DNA from 2 places in the Streptomyces sp. NBC_00223 genome. Region 2 is predicted to be linked to the other one. Evidence: riboswitches for the same ligand, from Rfam matches in the RefSeq annotation. Region 2 holds a riboswitch; the other holds the start of a gene.
What was found. Region 2 has a riboswitch for thiamine pyrophosphate ahead of thiO (glycine oxidase ThiO). Riboswitches for the same ligand answer to the same signal wherever they lie in the genome.
Positions count from the first base shown of each region.

Region 1 (8,062 bases), 4.7 Mb from region 2:
CACCGCGAAGGCGAAGCCGGCCGCGATGCCCAGCGCCCGCCCGACGATGGGGAGTTCGACCTCGCGCCAGACCTTCACCGGGGACGCGCCGAGCACCGCCGCGGACTCCCGCAGCCGGTGGTCGACGGCCCGCAGCACCGGCAGCATGACCCGGATCACGAAGGGCGCGCCGACCAGCGCCTGGGCGAGCGGCACCAGCAGCCAGGAGTCCCGCAGATCGAGCGGCGGCGTGTCCAGGGTGATCAGGAAGCCGAAGCCGACGGTGACCGCCGAGGTGCCCAGCGGCAGCATCAGCAGCGCGTCGAAGCCGCGGACGAACCGGCCGGCCCGGCGGGTGAGCGCCGCAGCGGCCAGCCCGCCGATCACGAGGGCGATGACGGTGGCGACGGCCGCGTACCGCAGCGAGTTCCAGACCGTCTCCAGGGGCGCGACCAGGAAGGTGCCGTCACCGGAGGAGCCGAGGGCGCGGTAGAAGCCGAAGCCGTAGCCGCCGGGCGCGTCGAGCGAGCGGGCGGCGAGCACACCGAGCGGCAGCAGGATCAGCAGCGCGATCACGGCGAGCACCGCGCCGAGCAGCGCCCACTCACCCCTTCCGCGCGGCCGGTGCGCGGTGCGGGCGGCGTCCACCAGCCGCAGCGCCGACTCGCGGCGCCGTACCGTCCAGGCGTGCACGGTCAGGATCGCGACCACCGCGGCGAGTTGCACCAGCGTCAGCACGGCGGCGGTCGGCAGGTCCAGCATCTCGGCGGTCTGCCGGTAGATCTCGACTTCGAGCGTGGAGTACGTCGGCCCGCCCAGCACCTGGATCACTCCGAAGGAGGTGAAGGTGAACAGGAAGACCATCAGCCCGGCCGCCGCCACGGACGGCCCGAGCGCGGGCAGCACGACTCGCCGCCAGGCGGCGAAGCGGCTCGCGCCCAGCATCCGTGCCGCCTCCTCCTGCCGCGGGTCGAGCTGCGCCCACAGCCCGCCGACCGTACGGACGACGACCGCGTAGTTGAAGAAGACATGGGCGATGAGGATCGCCCACACCGAGGTGTCGAGCCGGACGCCGAAGAGCGCGTCGGTGAAGCCGTTGTGCCCGAGCAGGGCCAGGAAGGCGGAGCCCGCGACGACGGTCGGCAGCACGAACGGCACGGTGACGACCGCCCGCAGCAGCCGTTTGCCGGGGAAGTCCAGACGCGCGAAGACATACGCGCCCGGCAGCGCGACCGCCAGCGTCAGCGCGGTGGAGGCGGCCGCCTGCCAGCAGGTGAACCACAGGACGTGCCTGATCGAGCCGTCGCCGAGCACGTCGCCGATCCGGCCGAGCCGCCAGCCGCCGTCCTGGCGCAGACCGCGCCCGACGATCGTGGCGACCGGGTAGGCGAAGAAGAGCGCGAAGAAGGCGGCGGGCAGGGCCATCAGGGCGAGCCGGACAGCGGTCCCGCGCGAGACACGCGGGACCGCTCGGCGGGCCGGACGTGCGGACCGCGCCGAGGGCGTCGGCCGCTCGGGCTGCTCAGGCGGTGCCGGCGGCCCTTCCGGTGCGATTACAGGACGATCGAGTTCCACGCCTTGACCCAGGTGTCCCGCTCGGCGGCGATCTTCTCCGGCGCCAGCGTCGTCGGGTGGTCGATCCGCGCCCCGTACTTGGTGAACAGCTCCGGCTCGGCGGCGTCCCGGCGGACCGGGTCGACGTACATCTGGAGCGGCATGTCCTGCTGGAACTCCTTGCTCAGCAGGAAGTCGATCAGCGCCTTGCCGCCCTCGGTGTTCTTCGCGCCGTGCAGCAGCCCGGCGAACTCGATCTGCCGGAAGCAGGTGCCCGTGGACACACCGACCGGCGACTGCGCGGGTTCGGGGCTGACGCCGACCACCTCGGCGGGCGGGCTGGAAGCGTAGGAGACGACCAGCGGACGGTCGCCCTTGGCCTTCTTGCCCGCCGACGACCCGGAGAAGCGGTCGTCGTACGCCTGCTCCCAGCCGTCCACCACCTCGACGCCGTTGGCCTTGAGCTGCTTCCAGTAGCCCTGCCATCCGTCGTCGCCGAAGGTGGCCGCGCTGCCGAGCAGGAAGGCCAGGCCCGGTGAGGAGGTGGCGACGTTCTCGGTGACCAGCATGTTCTTGTACTCGGGCTTGACCAGGTCGGCGAAGGTCTCCGGCGGCGCGAGGTGATGCGCGGCGAAGTACGCGCGGTCGTAGTTGACGCAGACGTCGCCCGAGTCGATCGGGGTCACCCGGTGCTTGTCCGCGTCGAGTTGGACGTCGGCGGACACCTGGTCGAGGCCCTTGGCCTCGTACGGGTCGAACAGGCCGTTGTCGAGGGCGCGGGAGAGCAGCGTGTTGTCGACGCCGAAGAAGACGTCGCCGCGGGGGTGGCCCTTGGTGAGGATCGCCTGGTTGACGGCCGCGCCCGCGTCACCGCCGCGCAGCACCTTGACGGTGTAGCCGGTCTCCTTGGTGAACTCCGCGAGCACGGACTTGGACGCCGCGAAGGAGTCGTGGCTGACCAGCGTGACCGTCTTGGAGTTCGCGCCCTTGGTGCCGGAAGACCCGGACGACCCGGAGTCGCTGCCGCAGCCCGCGAGGGCCGTGACGCCCGCGGTGGCCAGGACGAGCGCGCCGATGGCACGCCGACGGATGGTGTTCATGAGGCTGACTCCCTACGCCGGTATGACCCGGATCAGGTCCGAGGGTCTGCGGCCTCGGGGGCCGCACTCTCAGCGCCGTCTCAGGCGCTCCCCTGTCGGAATGTTCATTTGTGTGAAGGTCGGACTACCCGTGCACGATAGCAGCAGGTCAGCGTTCCGCCGCAGCCAGCTGTCCGCACGCGCCGTCGATCTCCTGGCCGCGGGTGTCCCGTACGGTCACCGGCACGCCGTGGGCCTCCAGCGCGGCCACGAACGCCCGCTCGTCCTCGGGGCGGGAGGCCGTCCACTTCGAGCCCGGAGTGGGGTTGAGCGGGATCAGATTGACGTGCACCCGGTGGTTCTTGAGCATCCGGCCCAGCCGGTCGGCGCGCCACGCCTGGTCGTTGATGTCCCGGATCAGCGCGTACTCGATGGAGATACGGCGGCCGGAGACCTCGGCGTAGTGCCAGGCGGCGTCCAGGACCTCGCGGACCTTCCAGCGGGTGTTGACGGGCACGAGGGTGTCGCGCAGCTCGTCGTCGGGCGCGTGCAGGGAGACCGCGAGGCGGCATTTGAAGCCCTCGTCGGCGAACCGGTACATCGCCGGGACCAGACCGACCGTGGAGACGGTGATACCGCGCTGCGACAGGCCGATGCCGTCGGGCTCGGGGTCGGTCAGCCGGCGGATGGCGCCGATCACCCGGTTGTAGTTGGCGAGCGGCTCGCCCATGCCCATGAAGACGATGTTCGACAGCCGGGCCGGGCCCCCGGGCACCTCGCCGTCGCGCAGGCTGCGCATGCCCGCGACGATCTGGTGCACGATCTCGGCGGTCGACAGATTGCGGTCGAGACCGGCCTGACCGGTCGCGCAGAAGGGGCAGTTCATCCCGCAGCCGGCCTGTGACGAGATGCACATCGTCACCCGGTCCGGGTAGCGCATCAGCACGGACTCGACGAGCGTGCCGTCGAAGAGCCGCCACAGCGTCTTGCGGGTGTCACCGTCGTCGCAGGACGCGTGCCGGACGACGGTCATCAGCTCGGGCAGCAGGTCGTCGGCGAGCTTGCCGCGGGCCGCCGCCGGGATGTCGGTCCAGGCGGCCGGGTCGTCGGTGAAGCGGGCGAAGTAGTGCTGCGAGAGCTGCTTGGCCCGGAAGGGCTTCTCCCCGAGCGCGGCCACCGCCTCCTTCCGCTCCGCGGGCGAGAGGTCGGCGAGGTGCCGCGGCGGCTTCTTGACTCCGCGCGGCACGGCGAAAGTCAGTTCACCGGGTGCAGGCATGCGTCCCAGTCTCTCACCCTTTTGCCGGAGGGTTTTCCGGGTGCGCCACAGGGTCTTCCGGGTGCGGGAGCCCGGCAGCGCGACGGCGGGAAGGGGTCGCGGCGGCGGGAAGGCGGCGGGAAGGGGCGCTCAGCCCTTGCCGACGAAGGCGACCAGCAGCAGCCAGACCACCGGGGCCGTGGGCAGCAGCGAGTCGAGCCGGTCCATGATGCCGCCGTGGCCGGGCAGCAGCGTGCCCATGTCCTTGATGCCCAGGTCACGCTTGATCATGGACTCGCCGAGGTCGCCGAGCGTGGCGCTGACGGCGGCGGCGAGGCCCAGCAGCAGGCCCTGCCACCAGCGGCCGTCGTCGATGACGTACTGCATCAGCAGGGCCCCGGCCACCATGGCGAAGGAGATCGCGCCGAACAGGCCCTCGCGGGTCTTGCCGGGGCTGATCCGCGGCGCGAGCTTGTGCCGGCCGAAGCGCCAGCCGACCGCGTAGGCGCCGGTGTCGCTGATCACGGTGAGCAGCAGGAAGACCAGGACCCGGCGTGGGCCGTCGTCCGCGGCGAGCATCATCACCACGAAGGTGGCGAGGAAGGGGACGTAGAAGGCGGCGAAGATCCCGGCCGTGACGTCGCGCAGATAGTTCTCCGGCGGCTGGGCCATCCGCCAGACCAGGACGGCCAGCGCGGTCAGCGCCATGACCACCCAGGCCCCGTCGGCGCCGCTGACGTATCCGGCGACGACCATCCCGGCGCCGCCGACGGTGAGCGGGATCTGCGCCGCGTGGATGTCCTTGCGCTCGGCCAGCCGCGAGGTCAGCTCCCACAGGCCGATCACGACGGCGACCACGACGACGCCGACGAAGACCGCCTTCACGATGAAGAGCGCCGCGACGATGATCGCGCCGAGGCCGACCCCCACCCCTATCGCGGCCCGCAGATTCCGCCCGGCGGACTTCTTCGCGGGCGCGGGCTGCGGTTCCGGGGAAGGCGGCGGTGGCGGCATGGAAGGAGTCTTCCTCCTGGTCCCGGGTTCGGCGGGGGAACCCGCCGGATATGCGGTGTCTCCCGCGTGCCCGGCGCGTGGCGAAGCGCCCCAGGAAGAGTCGTTCACGGAGCTTCGCCTCGCGTCGTCGTCGGGTGGTGGGCCGGTGATGGGATGGATGGTCGGGGCAGTACGGGCACAGGCGCACCCGCCCGGTGGTACGGGCGCGGACCCGGTGGATACGGGCGCGGCCACGCCGCCGGGGGGCGCGGGCGGTCTTCCGCAGGGCCGCGGGCGGAGGCCGCCCGCTGCCGGAGCGGGCCGGTCAGACCTCCAGCAGCTCGGCTTCCTTGTGCTTGAGCAGCTCGTCGACCTGGCCCACGTACTTGGACGTGATGTCGTCCAGCTCCTTCTCAGCGCGGCGCACCTCGTCCTCGCCGGACTCGCCGTCCTTGACGAGCTTGTCGAGGGTCTCCTTGGCCTTGCGGCGGACGCTGCGGATGGAGATCTTGGCGTCCTCGCCCTTGGTCTTGGCGACCTTGATGTAGTCCCGCCGGCGCTCCTCGGTGAGCTGCGGGAAGACCACCCGGATGATGCGGCCGTCGTTGCTCGGGTTGACCCCGAGGTCGGAGTTGCGGATCGCCTCTTCGATGTTGCGCAGGCTGCTGCTGTCGAAGGGGGTGATCACGGCCATCCGCGGCTCGGGCACCGCGAAGGAGGCGAGCTGGTTGATCGGGGTGATGGCGCCGTAGTACTCGGCCACGATCTTGTTGAACATCGCCGGGTGCGCACGGCCCGTACGGATCGCCGCGAAGTCGTCCTTGGCGACGACGACGGCCTTCTCCATCTTCTCCTCGGCCTCAAGGAGGGTTTCTTCAATCACCATGTGCTCCTGGTTTTCGGAAGGCAGAGCCTGGTCCCTGCGCGCGTCTTCCTGCACGGTGTCCGACCGGGCAGCCTGTTGTCCATCCCCGTACCGGACGGGCGGGGCGTGTCGGGGGCGCGGTGCCCCGGCCGCCGTTACTCCCGGGTACCCCGGTCGTTGACCAGCGTGCCGATCTTCTCACCCTTGACCGCCCGCGCGATGTTGCCCTCGGCGAGCAGCTCGAAGACGAGGATCGGCAGCTTGTTGTCCTGGCACAGGGTGATCGCGGTGAGATCGGCGACCCGCAGGTCCCGGGCGATCACCTCGCTGTACTCAAGGGCGTCGAAGCGCACCGCGTCCGGGTTGTGCTTGGGGTCGGAGTCGTAGACCCCGTCGACCCCGTTCTTGCCCATCAGCATGGCCGCGGCGTCGATCTCCAGCGCGCGCTGGGCGGCGGTGGTGTCGGTGGAGAAGTAGGGCATGCCCATACCGGCGCCGAAGATCACGACGCGGCCCTTCTCCAGATGCCGGACCGCGCGCAGCGGGATGTACGGCTCGGCGACCTGTCCCATGGTGATGGCGGTCTGCACCCGGGTCTCGATGCCCTCCTTCTCCAGGAAGTCCTGGAGGGCGAGGCAGTTCATCACGGTGCCGAGCATGCCCATGTAGTCCGAGCGGGCGCGGTCCATGCCGCGCTGCTGGAGTTCGGCGCCGCGGAAGAAGTTGCCGCCGCCGACCACGAGTGCGAGCTCGTACCCGTCCCTGACGACGGCGGCGATCTCCCTGGCGATGGCGTGCACGACGTCCGGGTCGACGCCGAGCCCTCCTCCTCCGGCGAACGCCTCGCCGGACAGCTTCAGCAGATAGCGGCGGGGCGCGACACCGTTGCGGGTGCCGTGGCCGGCTGTGTCGTGGGCTTTGTCGGCGCCATCGTCCATGGAATTCTCCTCGTGCACGTACTGAGGAGGCCACTGCCGAGGGTCCTCAAGGGTTCCCTGTACGGCAATGGCCTCCTCGTCACCTCTGCGGCCGGCCGGCGGGCGGCCGACCGCGTACGACCCTAGCGGGGCCGTCGGTCATTCGCTGCTCAGACGCCGACACGGAAGCGGGCGAAGCCCTTCAGCGTCACTCCGGCCTCGTCCAGCACCTTCTGTACGGTCTTCTTCGCGTCCTTGGCGAACGCCTGCTCGACGACGACGTTCTCCTTGAAGAAGCCGTTGACGCGGCCCTCGACGATGCGCGCCAGGGCGGCCTCGGGCTTGCCCTCCTCGCGGGCGGTGGCCTCGGCGACACGGCGCTCGTTCTCGACCGTCTCGGCGTCGATCTCGTCGCGGCTCAGGTACTTCGGCGCGAAGGCGGCGATGTGCTGGGCGACGTCCTTGGCGACCTGCGGGTCGGCCTTGTCCAGCTCGACCAGGACACCGACCTGCGGGGGCAGGTCCGGGCTGGTGCGGTGCAGGTAGGAGGTCACGTAGGCGCCGGAGAACTGCGCGAAGCGGTCCAGCACGATCTTCTCGCCGAGGGTGGCGTTCGCCTCGTCGACGAAGGCCTGGACGGTCTGGCCGTCCTTGATCTCGGAACCGAGCAGCGCCGCGATGTCCGCGGGCTTGGAGGCGGTCACGTGGGCGGCGATCGCGTCGGCGACGACGATGAACTTGTCACCCTTGGCGACGAAGTCGGTCTCGCACTTCAACTCGACGAGGACGCCCTCGGAGTTGTCGGCGGCGATCTGGCTGACGACGGCACCGTTGGAGGCCGAGCGGCCCTCGCGCTTGGTGACGCCCTTCTGGCCCTTGACCCGGAGGATCTCGACGGCCTTGTCCAGGTCGCCTTCGGCCTCGACAAGGGCGTTCTTGCAGTCCATCATGCCCGCGGCGGTCAGCTCGCGGAGCTTCTTGACGTCGGCGGCGGTGAAGTTCGCCATGGGTTTAAGTCTCTTCCCGAATGGTCGGTGGATCTACGGGTGAACGGCGGGGGCGCTGGCCCCCGCCGTCGTCACGCGTGGTTCTCGGCGCGCACGCGATCCGTGCCGTGCGCGCCGCAACTGCTGCCGGAAGGCTGCCGCCGACGGTGATGCCGCCGGCGGCGGAGAAGGCTCAGGCCTGCTCGGCGTCACCCTCGGCGGCCGGGGCCTCGGCCGGAGCGGCGTCGGCGGGAGCCGCGGGGGCTTCCTCGGCAGCGGCTTCGGCGGCGGGCGCCTCGTCGGCCGGGGCCTCAGCGGCCGGGGTCTCGGCGACCGGGGTCTCGGCGGCCGGGGTCTCGTCGGCCTTCTTCTCGCCCTCGAGCAGGTCGCGCTCCCACTCGGCCAGCGGCTCGGCGGCGCCCTCGGGCTTCTTG
Region 1 is NZ_CP108109.1:6,321,569-6,329,630, reverse strand. It holds gene OHA30_RS27100 (ABC transporter permease) at 1-1,404, opposite strand, end outside; gene OHA30_RS27095 (thiamine ABC transporter substrate-binding protein) at 1,533-2,633, opposite strand; TPP riboswitch at 2,626-2,737, opposite strand; gene rlmN (23S rRNA (adenine(2503)-C(2))-methyltransferase RlmN) at 2,782-3,888, opposite strand; gene OHA30_RS27085 (phosphatidate cytidylyltransferase) at 4,018-5,040, opposite strand; gene frr (ribosome recycling factor) at 5,186-5,743, opposite strand; gene pyrH (UMP kinase) at 5,881-6,663, opposite strand; gene tsf (translation elongation factor Ts) at 6,813-7,649, opposite strand; gene rpsB (30S ribosomal protein S2) at 7,822-8,062, opposite strand, start outside.
Region 1: it holds a riboswitch for thiamine pyrophosphate, as region 2 does, so the genes downstream of both, OHA30_RS27095 (thiamine ABC transporter substrate-binding protein) here and thiO (glycine oxidase ThiO) in region 2, are expected to answer to the same signal.

Region 2 (8,062 bases):
CGAGCCGCGGATGGCGGTCCAGGGCGTCCAGATACGGCCCCAGGTCCTCGGCCAGCGAGCACAGCGAGAAGCCCTGCCCGGCGGTCGACTCCAGCAGCAGCCATGGGTCGTCGTCGTGCGTCAGCTCGTCGAGCAGCGGCCGTACCCGCTCGCGCACCTGGGCGAGCGCCACCTCTCGGGTCCGGCCGCCGGTCGCCGAACCGGTGTGCACCACCGCGCCCCGCGCGCCGATCTCCCGGGCCCGCCGCAGCGAGTGCCGCAGCGAGGTCACCGACAGGTCGGCGGTCGCCGGGGTGTGCGAGCCGAAGTTGATCAGATAGGGCGCGTGGACGTACGACGGCATGCCCAGCTCGGTGCACCGGGTACGGAACTCCTCGTCCTGGCGCGGGTTCCCGGGCGTGGTCGCCCAGCCGCGCGGGTTCGCCACGAAGACCTGGACGGTCTCCGCGCCGATCCGCGCCGCGTACTCCAGGCCCTTGGCGGCCAGCCCGCCGGCCACCGGGACATGGCTGCCGACGGGATTGCGTACGGGCCCGCTCCCGGGTGCCGCGGTGCCCATGGGTGCGTTCACCGGCATCGGTCAGCGCACCCAGAGGGTGATCGTGGTGCCCTTGGGCGCCTGGCCGCCGCCGTCCGGGGACTGGCTGAACACGGTGTCGCCGAAGAACACGCTGATCACGCGCACGTCGAAGCCCGCGTCCTGGAGGATCTGCTTGGCGTCGTTCTTGCTCTTGCCCGTCACGTCGGGCACGTCGAACTGCTGCTGGCCCTTGGAGACGGTGATCGTCACGGTGTCGCCCGTACCGGCCCGGTCGCCCGCGCCCGGGGACTCCACCGCCACGGTGTCCTTGTCGGCCTCGTCCGAGTAGACCTTGCCGGGGGCGAGGACCACCTTGAGCCCGGCGTCCTCCAGGGCCTGCTGGGCGTCGGCCACCGAGGAGCCGATCACGTCCGGCACGTCGACGGGGGCGCCGCGCGAGACGGTGATCGTGACCGGCGTGCCGGGAGCGCGGTCGGTGCCGCCCGCCGGGTCGGTCGAGATCACCTGGCCGCGCGGTACGCCGTCGCTGAACGCCTGTGTCACCGTGCCCGGGGTCAGGCCCGCGGCCTTGATCTCCTCGCGCGCGGTCGCCAGGTCCCGGCCGTCGACCCGCGGCACGCGTACCTGCTGCGGACCCTTGGAGACGGTCAGTGTGACCGTGCCGTTGCCGCGGACGCGCTTGCCCGGGGCCGGGTCGGTGGAGATCACCCGGCCGCGCGGCACGGTCAGCGAGAAGTCCTGCTTCACCCGGGTGTCGAGACCGGCCTTGTCGAGCTTTTTCTGCGCGTCGGCCTGGCTCAGCGACAGCACACCGGGCACATGGGTGAACTGCCCGTCGCTGATGTACCAGACGCCCACGCCGACGCCGAGGACGACGAGCAGCGCGAGGAGTACGGCGAGCGGGCCCCGGCGGGAGCGGGGCCGCCCGCGCGGGGCGGTTGCCGGGAGACCGGCCGGTGGTTCGTCCGGCGGCGCGGGCGGCAGGAGCAGCCGGCTCGTACGGTTCAGCACGGCCTCGTCGCCGGGGGCGGCGACCGGCAGCGGTACGACGCTGGTCGGTTCCTCGTCGGAGGGGTCGGCGGGCGGCGGCGTTACGGGAGCGTCGGCCGTGAGGACGCCGGCCGGGGCCTTCGCCGCCAGGGCGTGGGCGGTGAGGGACGGCTGCGCGTCCAGCTCCGCCGGGGTCAGGGCGGCGCGTACCGCCCGTACGTCGGCCAGCAGGTCCACCGCGTCGGCGGGCCGGCCCGCGGGGTCCCGGGAGGCGGCCCTCGCCACCAGGACGTCCAGCTGCGGGGCGACGCCGGGCTCGGCGGCGGAGGGCGGGGGCACGTCCTCGTTCAGCGCCTGGAAGATGACCTGCATCGGGGTGTCGCCGGTGCGCGGCTTGCGGCCGGTCAGCATCTCGTAGAGCATCACGCCGCACGCGTACACGTCCGTGCGCTGGTCGACCTTGCCGTGCTCGATCTGCTCGGGCGCGAGGTAGGAGACGGTGCCGAGGACCGTGCCGGTGTGCGCGGAGGTCTGTGTGTCCACGGCTCTGACCAGGCCGAAGTCGGCGACCTTGACCCGGCCGTCATCGCCTATCAGCACGTTCTCGGGCTTTATGTCGCGGTGGATCAGCCCGGCCCGGTGCGCGGCGCCGAGCGCGGCGAGCACGGGTTCCAGGATGTCGAGGGCCGCGCGGGGCTGGAGCGCGCCGCGCTCGCGCAGCACGTCGCGCAGGGTGCAGCCCGCGACGTACTCCATCGCGAGGTACACATACGTGCCGTCCGTGCCCTGGTCGAACACTCCGACGACGTTGGGGTGCGCGAGGCGCGCGACGGCCTTCGCCTCGCGGATGAAGCGCTCCACGAAGCCGGTGTCCGCGGCGAGGCCCGGGTGCATCACCTTGAGCGCGAGCACCCGGTCGAGCCGGGTGTCCACGGCGCGGTAGACCGTGGCCATGCCGCCGACCGCGATACGGCTCTCGACGCGGTAGCGCTTGTCGAGCGTCCGCCCGACGAGCGGGTCCTGCACGGTGGTGTCCACGACGGACGATTCTACGAGGTGGGGGTGGGCCATCCGGCGGTACGCGCCCGCACTGTGTCCTGGCCGTGGCATTCCGGAACACTTCCGTAACCCCCCGCCTCCGGCGCGCGCCCCCCACCCCGCGCGCGCCCACCCCCCGACGCCCGGCCCCTGACAGCCCGTTCCGCACCCGGCCGGTGCGCGCCTGCGGCGGGCTTTTCCCCACCCACCCGCCCTTTGCCCTGCGGCGGGCTTTCGCGCGGCGCCGTGCGGCCGACCCCTGCTGGCGCCTTGCCCACCTCCGTTGGAGGGTGGGGTCGTTCCCGGTCCGCGGGCCGGTGTTCGCGCCTGCGGCGCGTTTCCCCCACCCGCCCGCCCTTTTCGCGCCTGCGGCGCGTTTGCCGCGCGCGCTTGCCGTTCTTGCGCCTGCGGCGCTTCGCCTCGCTTGCGGCGGCTTCGCGCGGCGCCGTGCGGCCGACCCCTGCTGGCGCCCTGCCCGCCTCCGGCGGAGGCCGGGCTGGCCCCGGCCCGCCGTCCGGGGTCCGCGCTGACGCGCCGGGGCGCGGGAAAGGGCGGGTGGGTGGGGGGAAAAGCCCGCCGCAGGCGTGGGGGAGGGTCAGAACGCCGGGCGTTCGGGGTCGAGGGTGGCCGTGCCGTCCGCCGGGGAGGACGGCACGGCATAGTGGCGCCGCGGAATCCGCCCCGCGCGCCAAGCGAGCCGCCCCGCCTCCACCCCACCCCGCATCGCCTCAGCCATCAGCACCGGCCGCTGCGCCCTCGTCACCGCGGACGCGAGCATCACCGCCGCACACCCCAACTCCATCGCCAGCGCCGCGTCCGACGCCGTACCCGCCCCCGCGTCCAGCACCACCGGCACCCCCGCCCGCTCGGTGATGAGCTGGAAGTTGTGCGGGTTCCGGATACCGAGCCCGGAGCCGATCGGCGACCCCAGCGGCATGATCGCCGCGCACCCCACGTCCTCCAACTTGCGTGCCAGCACCGGATCGTCATTGGTGTACGGCAGCACCGTGAACCCGTCGTCGACCAATGTCTCGGCCGCGTCGAGGAGTTCGACCGGATCGGGCAGCAACGTACGCTCGTCGGCGATCACTTCGAGCTTCACCCAGTCCGTGCCCAGCGCCTCCCGCGCCAGCCGCGCGGTCAGTACGGCCTCGCCCGCGGTGAAGCACCCCGCCGTGTTCGGCAGCACCCGGATGCCGAGCCGGTCGAGCACCGACAGCACGGAACCCTTCGTACGCGGGTCGATCCGCCGCATCGCGACGGTGGTCAGCTCCGTGCCCGAGGCGACCAGCGCCTGTTCGAGCACCTCAAGGCTCGGCGCCCCGCCGGTGCCCATGATGAGCCGGGACGAGAAGACGGCGTCCCCGATCCGCAGCGGATCGGCGTGCGCGGTGACCGTGGTCATGGCTCAGCCTCCCTGGACGGCGGTGAGGATCTCGACCCGGTCGCCGTCGGCGAGGGCCGTGGCCGCCCAGCGACCGCGCGGGACGACGGTCTCGTTGAGCGCGGCCGCCACCCCGGAGGGCGCGGCCGTGAACGTCGCCACCAGCGCGTCGAGCGCGACCGGCTGCTCCAGCGCCCGCCGCTCCCCGTTGACCAGCACCGTGATCGCGTCGGCCCTCATACCGGCTGCTCCTGCCGTACGGGGGCGAACCGACTCACGGCGAACGCCCTTGCGTAGTCCGGGAGTTCGCCGCTCGCCAGCACCTCGGACATGACGTCACCCGTGATCGGGGTGAGCAGTACGCCGTTGCGGTGGTGCCCGGTGGCCAGCAACAGCCCGTCCAGCGCGGTCGAGCCGAGCAGCGGCGCGTTGTCGGGGGAGGCCGGGCGCAGGCCCGCGAGCATTTCGGTGAGCGGCAGTTCGGTGATGCCGGGCAGCAACTCGTGTGCGTCCCGCAGCAGTTCGTACACGCCACCGGCGGTGACCGTGGTGTCCCAGCCGAACTCCTCGCTGGTCGCGCCCAGTACCAGTTCGCCGTTCTCCCGCGGCACCAGGTACACATGGCTGCCGCGCACCACCGCCCGTACCGTACGGGACAGGAAGGGCGCGTGGCCCGGCGGAATCCGCAGCCGCAGGATCTGGCCCTTCACCGGGCGCACCGGGGGCAGTACGTCGTCGGACAGGCCCGCGATCCGGCCGCTCTCACTGCCGGCGGCCAGTACGGTCCGGCCGGCGGCGACCGTCGTACCGTCCGCGAGCCGCGCCCCCGTCACCCGGTCGCCCACGCGCTCGATCCGGGCGACGGCCGTACGCAGGAAGGTCACCCCGGCGAGTTCGGCGGCCCGCAGCAGGGCGGCGGCGAGTCTGCGGGGGTCGACCTGGTGGTCGCCGTCCACCCGCAGGCCGCCGCGTACGCCGGGCGCGAGCATCGGTTCGAGACGGCGGCAGTCCCGGCCGCTGAGCCACTGCGACTCCAGGCCGAGCGAGGTCTGGAACGTGTGCAGGTCGCGCAGGTGCGCGCGGTCGTCGGCGTCCAGCGCGACGGCCAGGGTGCCGCACGGGCGGTAACCGGTGCCGAGGCCGGTGGCGTCGGTGAGTTCGGCGGTGAAGTCGGGCCAGCGCGCGGCCGAGGCGAGGTTGAGGTCGAGCAACGTCTGCTCGCCGTACTGCAGTTCGGTGACGGCGGCCAGCATCCCGGCCGCGACGCGGGCGGCTCCGCCGCCGGGGGAGGGGTCGGCGACGGTGGTGGTCAGGCCGCGTTGGGCCGCCCGCCAGGCGGTGACCAGGCCGATGATCCCGCCGCCCACGACGAGCAGGTCCGCGGTGAGGTCAGTACACATGAGGTTTCGGCTTCTCCCTTCGCCGGCATGACCCGGATCAGGTTCGTACGGTCGGCGACCGCCCAGCCGCCCTCTCAGCCCGGTACGCCCGGACTCCCGCGTGACCCCAGCACCCTATCCCCACCGGGAAGCCCCGACCACGGACCCGCACCCGTCGACGGCGCCGGGGCGCCCGCCTGTGCGGACAGGACGACTTCTGCACGTCTCCCGCCCGCCACGCACCAGCAGCCGCCGACGGCGCCGCGGCGCCCGCCCGTGCGGACAAGGCGACCTCTGCGGGCACCTCGCACGGACGTGCGGCGCGCCACGGCGGCCCGCCCCACCACCCACGAACCCGCACTCGCCGACGGCGCTGCGCCCCCACAGGGAGACCCGCAGACGAACTCCCACCCGCACGGGTGGTGCGGGTGGGAGCCAACCCGCGCCGCCAGGCGCGGGTCACCCCGCACGGACGTGCGGCGCGCCACGACGCGCGCCCGCCGGGTGCCCGCGCGTCGGCGCGGCCTGCCTCTCGGGCCGAGGCCCGTCCCCCCGCGGGGGGTGGTGCCCCCGCGCGGCGGCGCGCGAGCCGAGGGGCGGGGCTGCCCAGGCCCGAAGGGGCCCCGGGGACGAGGGGGTCACCCCGCACGGACGTGCGGCGCGCCCCGCCGGGGGACCCGTACCCCCGCCGGGGGCCCGCGTGCAGGAACGACCGCAACCTCCGCGTCGGACAGGCACCGCGCCGCAGGCGCGAAATGGGCGGGTGGGTGGGCAAGGCGCGCCGCAGGCGCGCACATCGGCCCGCGGGCCGGGAACAACCGCAACCTCCGCCGGAGGCGGGCAAGCGCCCGGCAGGGGGCGAGCCACGGGGAAGCGGCGCGCGAGCCGGCCCGGGGCAGGGGGCGGGCCGCCAGGCCCGCCGGGGACCCGTACCCCCGCCGGAGGCGGGGGCGCGCCGGGGTCGGGGACCCCTCAGCGGGAGGCGACGGCGTACCGTGAACCCCGTGAGCGTAGAGCGAACCGCGCTGATCATCGGCGCCGGCATGGCAGGCGTCCAGACCGCCGTCGAGCTGCGCCGCCAAGGCTGGCGCGGCCCCCTCACCCTGGTCGGCGACGAACCGCACCCCCCGTACGACCGCCCCCCGCTGTCCAAGGCCGTGCTGCTGGGCGCGGCCGAGGGCGGCGAGCCCGTCGACACCCGCTTCGACGTCGACTTCGCCGCCCTGGGCGTCGACCTCCGCCTGGACGTGCGGGCCCAGGCCCTGCACACCGACGACCACGTGGTCGTCACCTCCGCCGGCCGGATCCCCTACGACCGCCTCGTGCTGGCCACCGGCGCCTACGCCGTCGCCCTCCCCGGCTCCGTCGGCCTGCCCGGCGTCTACCCGCTGCGCACCCTCGACGACGCCGCCGCCCTGCGCCCCGTACTCGACCGGCGGCTGCACGTCGTCGTGATCGGCGCGGGCTGGATCGGCGCCGAGTTCGCCACCGCCGCCCGCCAGGCGGGCTGTGAGGTCACCGTCGTGGAGGCCGCCGACCGGCCGCTCGCCGGGGTGCTGCCCGCGTCCGTCACCGCGCCCATGCGCGCCTGGTACGAGGAGGCCGGCGTGGACCTGCGCACGGGCTCCCCGGTCGCGGCACTCGAACCCGGTTCCGTGGTCCTCGCCGACGGCACCCGGCTGCCCGCCGCGGCCGTGGTCGTCGGCATCGGCGCCCGCCCGGCCAACGGCTGGGTCGCGGGCTCGGCGGTCACCCTCGACCCGGACGGCGCCGTACTGGCCGACGAGCGGCTGCGCACCACCGCGCCCGATGTGTACGCGGTCGGCGACTGCGCCTCCTTCCCCTCGGCCCGCTACGGCCGCCGGCTGCTCGTCCACCACTGGGACAACGCCATGCAGGGCCCCCGGACGGCCGCGGCCAACCTGCTGGGCGGCGACGAGGTCTACGACCCGGTGCCGTACTTCTGGTCCGAGCAGTTCGGACGCTTCGTGCAGTACGCCGGGGACCACGCGGCGGGCGACACGATGCTGGCCCGAGGCGACCAGGAGAGCCCGGCGTGGTCGGTGCTGTGGCTGCGCGGGGAGACCCTGGTGGCGCTGCTCGCGGTGGGCCGCCCGCGTGACATGGCCCAGGCCCGCAAACTGATCGCCCGGGCGGCCGTACTCGACCCCGCGCTCGCCGCCGACCCGGCCGTACAGCTCAAGTCCGCCGTCCGCCAGTGACGGGTGTCCTGACGACCGGGCCGGCGGCCGGATGTGACATCCGGCACGACGCCCGGACGGCGTCGTGCCGCAGCGCTTGTCGGCGGCGGATGGCACGCTTGTCCCGTGACTGTTTTCTCGTCGGTTGACGCACACATCGACGCTCTCGTCCCCTCGTGGCTCACGCTGCCTGAGGTCGCCGAGCGTCTCGGTCTCGAAATCACCCGGATCCGGCCGCTGATCAAGGAAGGGCAGCTGATCGCGGTCCGCCGCGGTGAGAACAGGGTGCTCATGGTGCCCAGCGACTTCATCGGTGACGGCAAGATCCTCAAGGGTCTGTCCGGCACGCTCACCGTTCTCAAGGACGACGGGTTCTCGGACGAGGAGGCGCTGGAGTGGCTCTTCACCGCTGACCCGACCCTGCCCGGCACCCCCGCCCAGGCGCTGCGCGAGAATCGCGGGACCGAGGTGAAGCGCCGCGCGCAGGCACTCGCCGTGTAACCCGCAGCAGCGCCCCAGGGGGAGCCGA
Region 2 is NZ_CP108109.1:1,658,532-1,666,593, reverse strand. It holds partial or broken gene OHA30_RS07025 (deoxyribonuclease IV) at 1-559, opposite strand, end outside; gene pknB (Stk1 family PASTA domain-containing Ser/Thr kinase) at 581-2,569, opposite strand; gene OHA30_RS07015 (thiazole synthase) at 3,165-3,974, opposite strand; gene thiS (sulfur carrier protein ThiS) at 3,978-4,193, opposite strand; gene thiO (glycine oxidase ThiO) at 4,190-5,353, opposite strand; TPP riboswitch at 5,351-5,463, opposite strand; gene OHA30_RS07000 (NAD(P)/FAD-dependent oxidoreductase) at 6,337-7,554, shown strand; gene OHA30_RS06995 (Rv2175c family DNA-binding protein) at 7,660-8,034, shown strand; gene thiE (thiamine phosphate synthase) at 8,062-8,062, shown strand, end outside.